3 regions of the Actinomadura sp. NEAU-AAG7 genome follow, and region 1 is predicted to be linked to each of the others. Evidence: predicted binding sites of a transcription regulator. Region 1 holds the regulator's gene; each other region holds the start of a gene.
The links. Region 1 encodes HrcA, which represses chaperone genes, less so after heat shock. Its sites were predicted from a motif close to TTGGCACTCTCNNNNNGAGAGTGCCAA; they were not measured.

Region 2: a site for HrcA is predicted at 2,753-2,779, ahead of KLI87_RS32850 (FmdB family zinc ribbon protein). Genes of this name have one in related genera too.
Region 3: a site for HrcA is predicted at 2,064-2,090, ahead of groL (chaperonin GroEL). Genes of this name have one in related genera too.

What each region holds. Positions count from the first base shown of each region.
Region 1 is NZ_JAHFZY010000003.1:123,893-128,964, reverse strand. It holds gene KLI87_RS15185 (hypothetical protein) at 1-297, shown strand, start outside; gene KLI87_RS15180 (16S rRNA (uracil(1498)-N(3))-methyltransferase) at 392-1,123, opposite strand; gene dnaJ (molecular chaperone DnaJ) at 1,180-2,316, opposite strand; gene hrcA (heat-inducible transcriptional repressor HrcA) at 2,317-3,330, opposite strand; gene KLI87_RS15165 (DUF3097 domain-containing protein) at 3,585-4,409, shown strand; gene KLI87_RS15160 (DUF4870 domain-containing protein) at 4,452-5,072, shown strand, end outside.
Region 2 is NZ_JAHFZY010000008.1:124,936-130,007, reverse strand. It holds gene KLI87_RS32855 (MMPL family transporter) at 1-1,662, opposite strand, end outside; gene KLI87_RS32850 (FmdB family zinc ribbon protein) at 2,340-2,714, opposite strand; gene KLI87_RS32845 (potassium/proton antiporter) at 2,868-4,352, opposite strand; gene KLI87_RS32840 (2-hydroxyacid dehydrogenase) at 4,456-5,072, opposite strand, start outside.
Region 3 is NZ_JAHFZY010000001.1:2,038,372-2,043,443, forward strand. It holds gene KLI87_RS09370 (hypothetical protein) at 1-558, shown strand, start outside; gene KLI87_RS09375 (hypothetical protein) at 614-874, shown strand; gene KLI87_RS09380 (DUF4760 domain-containing protein) at 1,096-1,701, shown strand; gene groL (chaperonin GroEL) at 2,221-3,849, shown strand.

The DNA of each region.
Region 1 (5,072 bases):
TCAGGGTCGCCCTCCACCACGGGCTCGCCCGGCATGTCGGCCTGCGTCATCTCGCCGCCGCCCACGCCGACGCCGAGCGCCTCGCCGTCGAAGAAGGGCGAGGAGGCCGACGCGAAGCCGCCCGCGGCCAAGCCGTGCCCCGGCGGCGGCCCGCCCGCCACCTCGGCGCCGCCCACGCCGGCTCCGCCGACCACGATCAAGCCGACCGACCCGCCGCCCACCAACAAGCCGACGCAGCCCACCTCGACCGAGCCCTCCACCACCTCCGAGCAGGCCCCCGCCGCCACCACGCCCTGACCGGGCGCCACGCCTCCCGCTCCCCCGCTCCCGAACCGAAAGCTCCCCGCTCCCCCTCCCGGCAGCCTCCGGCCGCAAGCGCGGCCCAGCGGCGCTACCAGCGTCCCGTGGCCGCCAGCAGCACGGCCGCCGCCGCGACGCCCGCCGTCGAGGTGCGCAGCACCGTCGGGCCGAGCCGGGTGGGCCGCCCGCCCGCAGCGCCCAGCGCCTCCAGCTCCTCGCCGGTGATGCCGCCCTCGGGGCCGACGACGAGGACGATCTCGCCGTCCGCCGGCGGCCGCACGGCGCTGAGCGGAGCGTCGGCCTCCTCGTGCAGGACGAGCGCCAGCGACGCCGCCGCGAGCCGCGCCGCGACCTGCTCGGTCGAGGCGAGGTCGGCGACGTCGGGGAACCGCGGGCGGCGGGCCTGCTTGCCCGCCTCGCGCGCGGTGCCGCGCCAGCGGGCCAGGGCCTTCTCGCGGCGCTCGGGCCGCCACCGCGTGACGCAGCGCGCCGCCGACCAGGGGACGATCTCGTCCACGCCGGCCTCGGTCATCGTCTCGACCGCCAGCTCGCCCCGGTCGCCCTTCGGCAGCGCCTGGACGACGACGAGGCGGGGCGCGGGCGGCGGCTCGCGGTGCCGCGCCACGACGTCCAGCGTGAGGGACGCGCGGTCGGCGGCGGCGACGACGCACTCGGCCAGCAGGCCCGCGCCGTCGGTCAGGTCGACGCGCTCACCGGGCCGCAGCCGCCGGACGGTCGCGGCGTGCCGCCCCTCCGGCCCGTCCAGCAGGACCCGGTCGCCCTCCAGCGCCGCGGACGCGGCGAGGAACACCGGCGGACTCATCGCGCTCCCCCCGAATCGCCGTGGCGGCCCTCGTGGTAGGCCGCCACGGCGGCGCTTCAATGCTGGTTGAACACGTCCCTGATGCGGGAGAACATGCCGCGCTGCCCGGGGGCGAACTTGCCGGGCGGGCGCTCCTCGCCGCGGAGCTTGGCGAGCCGCCGCAGCAGCTCCTCCTGCTCCTCGTCGAGCCGGCCGGGGGTCTCCACGTTCACGTGGATCATCAGGTCGCCGCGGCCGCTCTCGTTCAGGTGCCGGACGCCGCGCCCGTACAGCGTGATGACCTGCCCGGACTGCGTGCCCGGCTTGATGTCGACGCCCTCGGCGGCGTCCAGCGTCTCGACCGTGACGCTGGTGCCGAGCGCGGCGGCCGTCATCGGGATCTCGACCGTGCAGTGCAGGTCGTCGCCCTCCCGCTCGAAGATCGGGTGGGCCTTCTCCACGATCTCCAGGAACAGGTCGCCGGGCGGGCCGCCGCCGGGGCCGACCTCGCCCTCCCCCGCGAGCTGGATGTGGATGCCGTTCTCGACGCCCGCCGGGATCTTCACCTTGACCGTGCGGCGCGTGCGGACCCGGCCGTCGCCCGAGCACTCGGCGCACGGGTTGCGGATCACCGAGCCGAAGCCGCCGCAGGCCGGGCAGGGCCGGGCCGTCATGACCTGGCCGAGGAACGAGCGCTGCACCTGCTGCACCTCGCCCCGGCCGTGGCACGTCTCGCACGACTCGGGGTGGGTGCCCGGCGCGCAGCCGGAGCCCTCGCAGGCCGTGCAGGCGACCGCGGTGTCGATCGACAGCTCGCGGGTCGTGCCGAACGCCGTCTCCGCGAGGTCGAGCTCGACCCGCAGCGTGGCGTTGCGCCCGCGCCTGGCCCGCGACCGGGGGCCGCGCGAGGCGGCGGTGCCGAAGAAGGCGTCCATGATGTCGCTGAAGGGGAACCCGGCGCCGCCGAAGCCGCCCGCGCCCGCGCCGGCCCCGCCGGACGCGAACGGGTCCGCGCCGAGGTCGTACATCTCGCGCTTCTTCGGGTCGGAGAGCACCTCGTAGGCCTGGGTGATCTCCTTGAACCTCTCCTGCGTCTCCGGGTCCGGGTTGACGTCCGGGTGGAGCTCGCGCGCGAGGCGGCGGTAGGCCTTCTTGACCTCGTCGGCGCTGGCGTCGCGGCGGACGCCCAGGGTCGCGTAGTAGTCGTTGGCCACTTACGACCCCGCCAGGATCTGACCCACGTAGCGTGCCACTGCCCGTACCGCTCCCATCGTGCCGGGGTAATCCATGCGTGTCGGCCCGAGCACTCCGAGCCGGGCCAAGGTGAGGTCGCCCACGCCGTAGTCGGCGGCGACGACCGAGGTCGATCGGAGCCCCTCGTCGGGGTTCTCGGTGCCGATCCGCACCGTAAGGGTAGAGGAGTCGCCGGTCTCGCCGAGCAGCCGCATGAGGACCACCTGCTCCTCCAGCGCCACCAGCACGTCCCGCAGGCTCTGCGAGAAGTCCACGGCGGCGAGGTTCGCCGCCCCCGCGAAGACGATCTTCTCCTCGTGCTTGTCGACGAGCGTCTCCAGCAGCACCGACAGCACCGACGCCGCCAGCGGCCGGTCGTCGGCGCCCACCTTGTCGGGGAGGTCCGCGATCGCGGTGGGCACGTCGCCGAGCCCGAGGCCGTCCAGGCATGTGTTGAGCAACGCCCGCAGGTGGCCGATCGATTCCTCGGAGACCCCGCCGTGGGTCTCGATGACCCGCTGCTCCACCCGTCCCGTGTTGGTGATCAGGACGAGCAGCAGCCGCCCCTCGGCGACCGGGACCAGCTCCACGTGCCGCACCGACGAGCGGGTCAGCGACGGGTACTGCACGACCGCGACCTGCCGGGTGAGCTGCGCGAGGAGCCGCACCGTCCGGCCGACGACGTCGTCGAGGTCGTAGGCGCCCGACAGGAACGTCTCGATCGCGCGGCGCTCGGCGACCGACAGCGGCTTGATCGTCGACAGCCGGTCGACGAACAGCCGGTAGCCCTTGTCGGTCGGGACGCGGCCCGCGCTCGTGTGCGGCTGGGCTATGTACCCCTGCTCCTCCAGCACGGCCATGTCGTTGCGGATGGTGGCCGAGGACACGCCGAGGTTGTGCCGGTCCACCAGGGCCTTGGAGCCCACCGGCTCGTTCGTGGAGACGTAGTCCTCGACTATGGCGCGCAGGACCGCGAGTTTCCGGTCGTCCAACACCTGGTCACCTCCTTCATCCCCTGCCGCGCTCCCCGCCGCGGGCCCCATTCGTCACTCGCCACCGGCCTGCACCGCTGGCACTCCGTACTTCCGAGTGCCAAGTGTACGGCCCGGAGGCGCCGGACTGCAGAGGCCGCGGCCCCCGCGTCCCCCGCGACTTCCCCCGCCGTGCCCCCGCGGCGGGCCGGGGAAGGAGCGGCGGCACGCTTCCGGACGGCTGCGCGATCTTATCCTTCCGGTTAATGTGCGGAACCGTGCGGAGTAAGAACTACGGAAACGACGTGCTGTCCGGCGACTGGCGACGGCCCCGCAAAGGCCAGATACCCGAGATTCCGGCCGAACCCGGCCTCGTGGCCGAGGACCCCGGCAGCGGTTTCTGCGGCGCGGTCGTCGGCTGCGACAAGTTCGGCGTCACACTGGAGGACCGGTTCGGCAAGCGGCGGGTGTTCCCGCTCACCAAGTCGGGGTTCCTCATCGACGGGAAGCCGGTGACGCTCGTCCGTCCCGCCGCCCCGGAGGCGGGGGCGGCGGGGCCCGCCCGGTCGGCGTCCGGTTCGATCGCGGTGCGCGGGGCGCGGGCCAAGGTGGCCAAGGAGAGCCGCATCTACGTGGAGGGCGTCCACGACGCGGAGCTGGTGGAGAAGATCTGGGGGCACGACCTCCGGGTCGAGGGCGTCGTCGTGGAGTACCTGGAGGGCGTGGACGACCTGCCCGCCATCGTCGAGGAGTTCGCCCCGGGCGAGGGGCGGCGGCTCGGCGTCCTCGTCGACCATCTCGTCGAGGGGTCCAAGGAGAGCCGGATCGCCGCGCGGGTCACCTCCCCGCACGTCCTCGTCACCGGGCACCCCTTCATCGACGTCTGGGAGGCCGTCAAGCCCGCCGCCGTGGGCATTTCCGCCTGGCCGCGCATCCCTCGCGGCGTACCCTGGAAGGAAGGGGTTCTCGCCGAGCTCGGCTGGGGGGACGACGTGGGTGCCGGTTGGAAGCGGATACTCCGCTCGGTCGACACCTACACCGACCTCGAACCGGCCCTGCTCGGACGCGTAGAGGAACTCATCGACTTCGTGACCGCCTTCTGACCACGGCCCGTCCGACGGGCGGTGCCGGTAAGGAGCACCGCGATGACGCACGGGCAACCCGAGCAGCCGGGCGGCCAGGGGCACCAGCCTCCGCAGGGGCCGCCGGGCTGGGACACCCAGCCCGGAGCCGGGCAGCAGGGCTACGGCCAATCCGGGTACGGCCAATCCGGGTACGGGCAGCAGGACTACGGGCAGCAGGGCTACGGCCAGCAGGGGTACCAGCAGCAGCCCGGGTACGGGCAACCGGGCTACGGGGCACCGTCCCAGGGATATGGGCAGCAGCCCGGCTACGGCCAGGGCGGGTACGGGCAGCAGCCGGGCTACGGCGGGCAGGTCCAGCCGTACGGGCCTCCCGGCGCGCCCGGGACGACGACCTCCGATGAGCGGACGTGGGCGCTGATGACCCACATCGGCCAGTTCCTGCTGGGCTTCATCGCCCCGCTGCTGGTCTTCCTGATCAAGAAGGACACCTCGCCGTTCCTGCGGCACCACGGCGCGCAGGGCCTCAACTTCGCGATCACCCAGTTCGTCTACCTCATGATCAACTTCGTGCTGATGTTCGTGCTGATCGGGTTCGTCACGATCTTCGTGCAGGCCGTCGCGGAGATCATCTTCCTGATCCTGGCGGGCGTCGCGGGCAACCGGGGCGAGTGGTACCGCTAC
Region 2 (5,072 bases), on a different contig from region 1:
GGTGGCCATCATCAGCAGCGGCGCGACCAGCGCGCGCAGCAGCAGGATGAGGATCAGGAACACCACGGCCAGGACGATCGGGATGATGACCTTGTTGTCCCGGGTGGAGGCCCGGCTGATGTCCAGGGAGGTGGCGGTGGTGCCGCCGACCTTCCCGTCCGCGGACGGGACGGAGTGGACCGCTTCCCGCAGCCGGTCGATCGTGTCCTTCGCGGCCTGGCTGTCGGCGGAGTGGCGCATGGTCGCCTCGTACTGGACGAGGCCGTTCGCGGTGACGGGGCGGCCCAGTTCGGCGATGCCCTGGGTCTTCTGGATGGCGGCGCCGAGCGGGGCCGCGGCGGACGCCTTGCCGATGACGACGGCCGGGGCGCCGGAGCCCGCCGGGTAGTGGCGGGAGACGACCTCCGCGCCGACGATGGAGTCGGGGCGTCCGGTGAACTGGCCCGCGTCCGAGAGCCCGTTCGCGTTGAGCGAGCCCAGGCCGAAGGTGAGGGCGAACAGGCCCACGGCGGTGACGGCCCAGAGCGCGCGCGGGTGCTTGCCGACCAGCCCGGAGACCCGGTTCCAGATGCCGTGCTCCGACTCGTACGCCTCGGGCCGGAGGTACTTCTCGTCGTAGCGGGGGACGAGGGGCCAGAACAGCCAGCGTCCGAAGATGACCAGGAGGGCCGGCAGCAGGGTCACCATGGCGGCGAGCGCCGTGAGGACGCCGGCGGCGGCGACCGGGCCCATGCCCGCGGTGGAGTTCATGTCGGCGAGCAGCAGGCACAGCAGCCCGACCGCGACGGTCGCGGCGGAGGCGATGATGGCCGGGGCGGCGCGGTGCAGCGCGTAGGCCATGGCCTCGTGCCGGTCCTCGTGGCGGTGCAGTTCCTCGCGGTAGCGGGCGACGAGCAGGAGCGCGTAGTCGGTGGCGACGCCGAAGACCAGGACGGTGAGGACGCCCGCGCTCTGGCCGTTCACGGTCAGGCCCGCGTTCTTGGCCAGCAGGTAGACGACCGACTGGGCGAGCCCCAGCGCGAACACCGCGCTCAGCACGGGGACGAACCACAGCATCGGGCTGCGGTAGATGATCAGCAGCAGGACGATCACGACGATCCCGGCGGCCATGAGCAGGAAGCCGTCCAGGCTCTTGAAGACCTCGAACATGTCGGCGCCGCTGCCCCCGGGGCCGGTGACGTGCGCCTCCAGTCCGGGCGGTCCCCGCTTGGCGATGTCGCGCGCGCCGTCGACGGCGCCGGTCAGGTCCTCGTCGGTGAGGGGCACGAGGGTCTGCAGGGCCTTGCCGTCCTTGGACGGGAACGGTCCCTGCGCCTTCTGCGCTCCCGGCAGATGCTCAAGCCCGGCCAGGTCGGAGGCGGCCTTCGCCTTGTCCGCGGCGGTGATGCCCGCGGGACGCTCGTAGACGACGACGGCGAGGATCGTCTCGTCCTTGCGGAACTGCTCTTGCAGTTCGATGACCTGCGTGGACTCGGCGCCACCGGGCAGCCAGGACGCCGCGTCGTTCTCCTGGACGTCGGCCAGCTTGCCCGCCAGGGGCCCGAGGGCGGCCAGCAGCACGACCCACAGGCCGAGGACGGCCCACTTGCTGCGCCGTCCGGCGATCATTCCGGCCAGGCGGTGGCCCAGGGATCTGGGGGGAGCCGGGCTCTGTGCGCTCATGTTTTTCTCATTCCGTCCGGGGGGTAACGAGATATATCGCGTCGCAACGGAAACGATGTCTCGCCTGGAGAGAGATGTCAAGTAGTATCGCGAATTAGGGGAAGTCCGTCGATGGCGAGCTTCTCGTGTTAAGAGTCTCTCGAAAATAGAGCTTTGTCAAACCGCGACGCGGTCGCGGTGTGCGGGGGTGGGGACCGGCTCCGCGGATGCCGTCCAGGTCAACCGACAGGATGTGCTGCTCGTCGCGCCGTCCGGTTCCATGCCGTCCGCCCCCAAGGTCCGTCCCGTCCTTCGCATCAATGTTCGATGCAAAGGGTGCGGTTGCGCGTCGGGCAGAAGACGGGAACCGCTCTACCTCACGCGGGGCAGGAGGTTAGGGGGACCTACCCCTTGAGATGTATGTCGTCCGGGAGGCGCCTGCCCGCATGGAGGAGGAGCCGGGGCGGGTCCTCGTTCTCGGGTACAGGGCACGCCGAGCGGTCGCAGGGACGCGCGTAGGCCGCCGAATCGGTCGCCGTAGGGTCGCGATTCAGCGGCGGTGTTCAGAAGGGGCTGAGGGAGCTTCCGGGCCGCCGCCGGGGGTGTCCCGCAGGCGCGGGGACGTCGGCGACGCCGTCAAGCCGCGCCGCCCGGGAGCGGGTGGCGCGGCTGGTGCCCAGGTCTCGCGGCCTGGCGGGTCAGGCGACCTTCTCGGACGAGGAGGACTTCGCGGCCGGCTTCGACGACGTGCCCGAGGACGAGGAGTCGCTCGACGACTTCGACGACGAGTCGGACTTGGCCGAATCGCCGGAGCCGCCCGAGCCGTTCGACCCGTCCGAGGCGCCGTTCGAGGAGGACCCTCCGGACGAGGAGCCCACGGTGGCGGTCTTGCCGGAGCCGCGGCTGTCCGTCCGGTAGAAGCCCGAACCCTTGAAGATGATCCCCGCGGCGGAGAAGACCTTGCGCAGCTTGCCGTCGCAGGCCGGGCATTCGGTCAGCGCGTCGTCGCTGAACTTCTGCACGACCTCAAGAGGCTCGCCGCACTCGGTGCAAACGTACTGATACGTCGGCACGGTTCCTCCTCGCTGACTCAGCCCGGGGGAGAGCCGGGCTGGCACTCACTTTGAACGACTGCTAATGGTACCCATGCATGGAACGGGATTCGCCCCCGGCCTGTTCCCGCCTCCGGCCGGAGGCCCTCCTCGCGTCCCGCGGCCGAGACCGGATCACACGCCCGTCTCGCCGAACCAGCCGGCCAGCCTGCCCTGGCGGCTGACGGCGCGCAGGCGGCGTTCGGTGGTGTCCCGCACGGTGTCGGTGGTCACGACCAGGAGCGTGTCCCCTGCTTCCAGGCGCGTCGTGGGTTCGGGGACGAAACTCGCCCCGTTCCGGACGACCAGGGTGACGGACGCGCCGGCGGGCAGCCGGAGCTCGAATATCTCCACGCCGCTCAGCCGGGAGTCGGGGGGGATCCGGACCTCCAGCAGGTCCGCGTGGAGTTCTTCCAGGGGCGCCGCTTCCACGTCCAGTTCGCGTGTCTGTTCGTCGCTCTTGAGCCCGCACCAGCGCGCGACCAGGGGCAGCGTCGGGCCCTGGAGGAGCGTGAACACGACGACGATGGTGAAGACGATGGAGAAGAGGCGGTCGGCGTCCGGGACGTCCTGCACCATGGGGATCGTGGCCAGGACGATCGGGACCGCGCCCCGGAGCCCGGCCCAGGACGCGAAGACCTTCTCCCCCCAGGAGAGCCGGAACCCGATCGTCGACAGGAAGACCGATACCGGCCGCGCGATGAGCAGCAGGACGAACCCGATGACGAGCGCCGGGGCGATCTGGCCGGGGAGGTCGCCGGGTGAGGCGAGCAGGCCGAGCATGACGAACAGGCCGATCTGGGCGAGCCAGCCGATGCCCTCCGCGAAGCCGCGCGTGGCGGGACGGTGCGGAAGCCTGGCGTTCCCCAGGACGAGCGCGCTGACGTACACCGCGAGGAACCCGCTGGAGTGCAGCAGCGTGGCCGCGCCGTAGCTGCCGACGGAGAGCGACAGGACGGCGATGGGGTAGAGGCCGGACGCGGGCAGCGCGATGCGGCGCAGCGCCTGGGCGCCGAGCCAGCCGATGATCAGGCCGATCACCCCGCCGGCGATCAGCTCGTAGACCATCACGGCGAGCAGTTCGGCGGGGTTCGGGACGCTCGCGTGCGCGCTGAGCGTGACCACGATGATCACGACGGGTGCGTCGTTGAAGCCGGACTCGGCCTCCAGCAGGCCGCTCAGCCTGGCGGGCAGCGGGAGGCGGCGCAGCACCGAGAACACGGCGGCCGCGTCGGTCGGGGCGAGCACCGCGGCCAGCAGGAACGCGGGGCGCCAGTCGAGGTCGATGAGCCACATGGCGGCGAGCGCGACGACGAGGATGCTGATCAGCGTGCCGATCGTGGACACGCTGAGCGCCGCGGGCACCGACGGGCGGACCTGCCGCCAGTTCGTGGTGACGCCGCCTTCGGCCAGGATCAGGACGAGGGCGGCGAGGCCGAGCGTCTCGGCGAGCTCGGCGTTGTCGAAGTTGATGTGGAGGGGACCGGACTCGCCAACGAGCAGGCCGAGGCCCATGTACGCCAGGAGGGTGGGAAGCCCCGCCTGGTGTGACAGCCTGACTGCCACGATTGCGCTGAGTACGAGCACGGCCCCGAGGAGTAGCCAGATGTCGAGGTGCACATCCCACCCTTCGGGGTCGTCAAAGTTGAACGTTTAGGAATTCTACATATTCATGGCCGTATCGCACACTTGTGGTTGAGGGACGTGATGTCGCAGGTGCCCGCTATCGACGTCTGACCTGCGGATTTACCCCGTTCACAATATTCTGCACTTCGCGTCCCAGGACGGCCGCCGTGACGTTGTCCCGCACGATCGCGACGAGGTTGAGCTGCGACTGCGAGGACCCTCCCGCCGCGTGCGGGGACAGCAGGACGTTCTCGTGGGAGCGCAGCGGATGCCCCGCCCGGAGGGGCTCCTCGTCGAACACGTCCAGCGCCGCTCCGGCGAGCCGTCCCGATTCCAGGGCGGCGAGGACGGCGTCATCGGGCGCGATGCTCCCGCGCGCCACGTTCACCAGCAGCGCGCCGTCCGGAAGCAGCGTGAGGCGCTCCGGGCCGATCAGCCCCCGCGTCCCGTCGGCCAGCGGCAGCGCGAGCACGACGATGTCGGACGTCGCCAACAGATCGTCGAGTTCCCTGTAGGTGGCGGACGCCTCGGGGCGCGGACGCCGCGTCCAGTACGAGACGGCGCAGCCGAGCGCCGCGAAGAGACGCGCCGCCTCGGAGCCGATCGCACCGAAACCCACGATCCCGACCCGCTGCGCATGCAGTTCGCGGGGTTGCCGCGCGGCGAGTTCCATCTGCGGCCACTCCCCGGCGCGCACCCGCCGGTCGCCCCACA
Region 3 (5,072 bases), on a different contig from region 1:
GTGCGCCGGATCGAGCTCGTCGGCTCCCGGGCGCGCGGCACCGCGACCGAACTGTCCGACTGGGACTACCACGTCACCGCCGACGACTTCGGCCGCATCGCCTCCGACCTGCCCGCCCTCGTCGCGCCCTGGCGTCCGCTCGCCGCCCAGTGGGACCGCCTCGGCGACGTCGCGGGCTACCTCCTGATCTTCCCCGGCCCCACCAAGGTCGATCTGCTCTTCCCGGACGTCCCGCGCCGCTCCAACCCGCCCTGGCGCGCGGGTCCCGACACCCTCGCCGCCATGGACGCCCATTTCTGGGACTGGTCGCTGTGGCTCGTCAGCAAACGCCGCCATGGAATGAAGGACCGCGTCCGAGGCGAACTCCTCCGCATGAGCCTGCACATTCTGGAACCGCTGGGCGTCCATTCCATCCCGCCCACTCTGGAAGAGGCGGCGACCCATTACATCCGCGCCCGCGACCGCCTGGAGGCGCGCTACCGCCTGCGCCTGTCCCGCCGCCTGGAACAGGAGGTGCTCCCCCTCGTCCTCTACCGCCCGACCGGCCTGGCCTCGTAGTAGGGCGGTGTCCCGCCCGTGAGGGGTCCCGTGACGGGATGCGTAGCGTCAGAGCATGCAGGTCCTGCTCGTCATGGCAGAACTCCTCATCTGGACGCTGATTCTCCTTTTCCTCTTCGCCCTCGGCTACGCGGCGGGAGCGGCCGCCGGACTGGGCGAACCGACCTGCGTACGGATAGGCGTCTTCGCGGTAGGCGGCAGCCTCATAATGATCACTGCGATAATCCTGCGCAATTCATGGCGCGCCCGCCGGAGCGAAGAACCACCCCCTGAAAACGACCCGCCCGACATGGACCACTACTGGTCCCGGGACTAGGTCGAAGCCCGGCTGCCGCTCGTGCCGCCGCGCCCGGCGCCGCGCGGATCGAGTATCGGTCGCGTCGGCCAGAAACCGTGCGGAGCCGGTCACCGTCCAAGTTCGGGAACGGTCAGCGACTTCCCCCATCGTGACGACACCGCGGGAGGCAATCCACAATCGCCCCAGGCCGCGCGGAGCAGCCACGCGCGGACGGCCCCTCGGAAGCAGGTGCTACCGGTTTGTCGACCCTCTTGAACGTCGCGGCCCTCATCATCGCCGCCTGCGCGTTGATTCTCTCGACCCTGATCGCCCTTCGGCAGTCCCTCCTGCAAGAGAGGGCCAACGCGTCATCCGCGCTCCTCAACCTTCTCTCAGAATATCGATCGCCCGCGTTCCACAAGCGCTACGAGTACGTCTGTCGACGCCTCGCTCAGGAGCACTCTCCCGACCTCGGCCTCAGCGGCCTCCCCGAGGATGCGCAAGAGGCCGTTTATGACATCGTCTACCACTACATGGACTTCGCGACCCTGGTGGGGCTGGGCATTCTCAACGAGCGCGAGGTGCTCGCCCTGGTTCGGCGCCGCGTCACCGCGGTGTGGGATGCCATCGCCCCCTACATCGTCCGCGAGCAGGAATTGAATCCCTCGGCGGGAACGTTCTCGTTCCTCGAAGCGCTAGCCGCCCACGCGCGAACATTACCGCCCGGCCAAGGGACCCTGGCCCTCCAGTGGAGCAGGCGCGGACGTTGGACCAGGCAGCGTCTTCTCCCCAAGCACTGGCGGCTCACCTACCTTGAACGCGCGCAAGCAGAACGCGCCCGCCAACAGCAGGGCTCAGAATCCTGAACAACCGTCGACACCGGCGCATGCTCGGCATCCACCTTCAGGCCGCCAATGACATCGACGCCCGCCTAGGCATCGTTCTCATCACCCGGATTCAGGGCCGCCGGGGAGTCGACCAGGGGTCAGCGCGGTCGTCCAGGACGCCGTCCTCGGCGGCCGCTCCTCGCCCCCGGCCCGAACGCCGTCACCGTCCGTGAAGCAGGCCGCGGCACGGTCACCCCGGTATCGGGCTCTGGCTCGACACGTCTGACCAGGCTTGATGAGGCGCCATCGCAGGTGAGGCCGACTTGGGTCAGGTAGATCGACCTGTCCCCGGCGGTGAGGTGTGGCGCTTGCACTCGGCGGGGTAGAGTGCTAAAAAACGGTTGGCACTCTACTGTGGAGAGTGACAGCTTCACAGTCTGGGTCGGGGCGATGAGGCCTCAGTTCGGCGGCGGAATGGCAGCCGTCGGCGGGGGCCGTCCGTCGCGGGCGTCGGCTCGATCCTTTTTTAGCCACCTTGTTCCGGGAGGACTGGAGCCTATGGCTGCAAAGATGATCGCGTTCGACGAGGAGGCCCGCCGGGGTCTTGAGCGCGGCATGAACCAGCTCGCCGACGCCGTGAAGGTGACCCTTGGTCCCAAGGGCCGCAACGTCGTGTTGGAGAAGAAGTGGGGCGCCCCCACGATCACCAACGACGGTGTGTCGATCGCCAAGGAGATCGAGCTTGAGGACGCCTGGGAGAAGATCGGCGCCGAGCTCGTCAAGGAAGTAGCCAAGAAGACCGACGACGTCGCCGGTGACGGCACCACCACCGCGACCGTCCTGGCCCAGGCGCTGGTGCGCGAGGGCCTGCGGAACGTGGCGGCCGGGGCGAACCCGATGTCCCTCAAGCGGGGCATCGAGGCCGCGGTCGAGCGGGTGAGCGAGGAGCTGTCCAAGCTCGCCAAGGACGTGGAGACCAAGGAGCAGATCGCTTCGACCGCCTCCATCTCCGCCGGCGACCCGCAGATCGGCGAGATGATCGCCGAGGCGATGGACAAGGTCGGCAAGGAAGGCGTCATCACGGTCGAGGAGAGCCAGACCTTCGGTCTGGAGCTCGAACTGACCGAGGGCATGCGCTTCGACAAGGGCTACATCTCGCACTACTTCGTGACCGACCCCGAGCGGATGGAGGCGGTTCTCGAAGACCCGTACATCCTGATCGTTCAGGGCAAGGTGTCGGCCAACAAGGACCTGCTGCCCGTCCTTGAGGGCGTCATGCAGTCCGGCAAGTCGCTGCTGATCATCGCGGAGGACGTCGAGGCGGAGGCCCTGGCCACGCTGATCGTCAACAAGATCCGCGGCATCTTCAAGTCCGTGGCCGTCAAGGCCCCTGGCTTCGGCGACCGCCGCAAGGCCATGCTGAACGACATCGCCGTCCTCACCGGCGGCCAGGTCATCAGCGAGGACGTCGGCCTCAAGCTGGAGAACACCAGCGTCGACATGCTCGGCCGCGCGCGCAAGATCGTCATCGCCAAGGACGAGACCACGATCGTGGACGGCGCCGGTGACGCCAACGAGATCGCGGGCCGGGTCAACCAGATCCGCACCGAGATCGACAACACCGACTCCGACTACGACCGCGAGAAGCTCCAGGAGCGCCTGGCCAAGCTCGCGGGCGGTGTCGCGGTCATCAAGGCCGGCGCCGCGACCGAGGTGGAGCTCAAGGAGCGCAAGCACCGCATCGAGGACGCCGTCCGCAACGCCAAGGCCGCGGTCGAGGAGGGCATCGTCCCCGGTGGCGGCGTCGCGCTGCTGCAGGCCGGCACCAAGGCGTTCGACAAGCTGGAGCTCGCGGGCGACGAGGCCACCGGTGCCAACATCGTCAAGCGCGCTCTGGAGGAGCCGCTGAAGCAGATCGCCGTCAACGCCGGCCTTGAGGGCGGCGTCGTGGTGGAGAAGGTCCGCTCGCTCACCCCGGGCGAGGGCCTGAACGCCGCCACCGGCGACTACGTCAACATGTTCGAGTCGGGCATCCTCGACCCGGCCAAGGTGACCCGGTCCGCGCTGCAGAACGCCTCGTCGATCGCCGCGCTGTTCCTGACCACCGAGGCCGTCATCGCCGAGAAGCCCGAGAAGAACCCGGCTCCCGCGGGCGGCATGCCCGACGCCGGCGGCATGGACTTCTGAGCAGGTCCATTCCGAGTTCATCGTGATCTCGGCCCAGGGGGCCCGCCTCGCGGCGGCTCGTCCCTTCGGGCCGGGCTCGCGCGAGCGTCACAACGCTCCGCGTTCAGGCCCGGTGAGGCACGCCCCAGGCGTAGCCCCACCGGGCCTGCTAACGCTCCGACCCCGAGTCGGTGGCCCGGTGCCCTGAAGTGTTGACGCATCGGTGTGCCGATGGTTCGGCGCGCCGCTGTGCAGGCGGCCCGGTACCCCGGTGTGTTGACGCTCCGGAGCGCCGATGGGCCGATGGGGTGGTGCGCCGATGCGTGGCTGTGCAGATGGCCCGAAGCGCCGATAGCCCGGTGGCCTGTCGACCCGGTGCTTCGATGGGGCCGGCGCCCCAATGCCCCAACGCGTCGATGGGCTGGTGCGCGGATCATTCGAAGCCCCGATGTGCCGGTGTGCAGATGGCCGGAAGTGCCGATGGCCTGGTGGCCCAGTGCTTGGGTGGGCTGGCGCCCTGGTGTGTCGACGCGCCAACGCGCAAACGCGCCGATGGGCCGGTGGGGCGATGATTCGGAGCGCTGATGTGCCGCCGTGCAGATGGCCGGAAGTGCCGGTGGTCTGGTGGTCCGGTGCTGGGGTGGGCCGGTGCGCCGGAACGCTGAGGCGGGGGAGCGCGGCGCCCGCGTTTGGTGGGTCCTCTCCCGTCTGGCCGAAAGTGCGAAGGCCGCGCCGCCTTCGCCATGAGGCCCCCGGGCGCCTGGCGGATCTCGCGTCGGTACGTGGTGAGGCCGAGGCTGGCGTAGACGGTGCCAGCCCCCAACGGTGCGCCTCCCTGATGTCGGAGCCCCTTGTGGGCGGCAGTTCGGTGAGAGATGGCCGGGCTTTTGAGGAAGCGGCGGGCCCTGGCCGCCGTCGACAACGCGGGGGCGGCCGGCTCCTTGAAGGAGCGGCGGCCTCGTTCGGTGGACGACATCGGTAGTCGCTTCTCGCCGTCCCAAGGGCGGGCCAGTGCTACCGGCTTCGCTTCTGCCCCGACATTCCAGGCTTGATGCTCCCGACGGCATTCGTTGAGCTGCGTCCATCGCCGGAACCTCGCGCCTGTCGCGTAGCAGTCCTTAGAGCGTGGGGCAGGGGCGCTGCTGCGGGGGCTCGAACATGTCGTTCACTGTTCCTGACGCGATGGGCCGGGCGTGGCACGTCCTCCACGTGCGTTTTCCTGGGGTTTCGTTTCGGTGGTCACA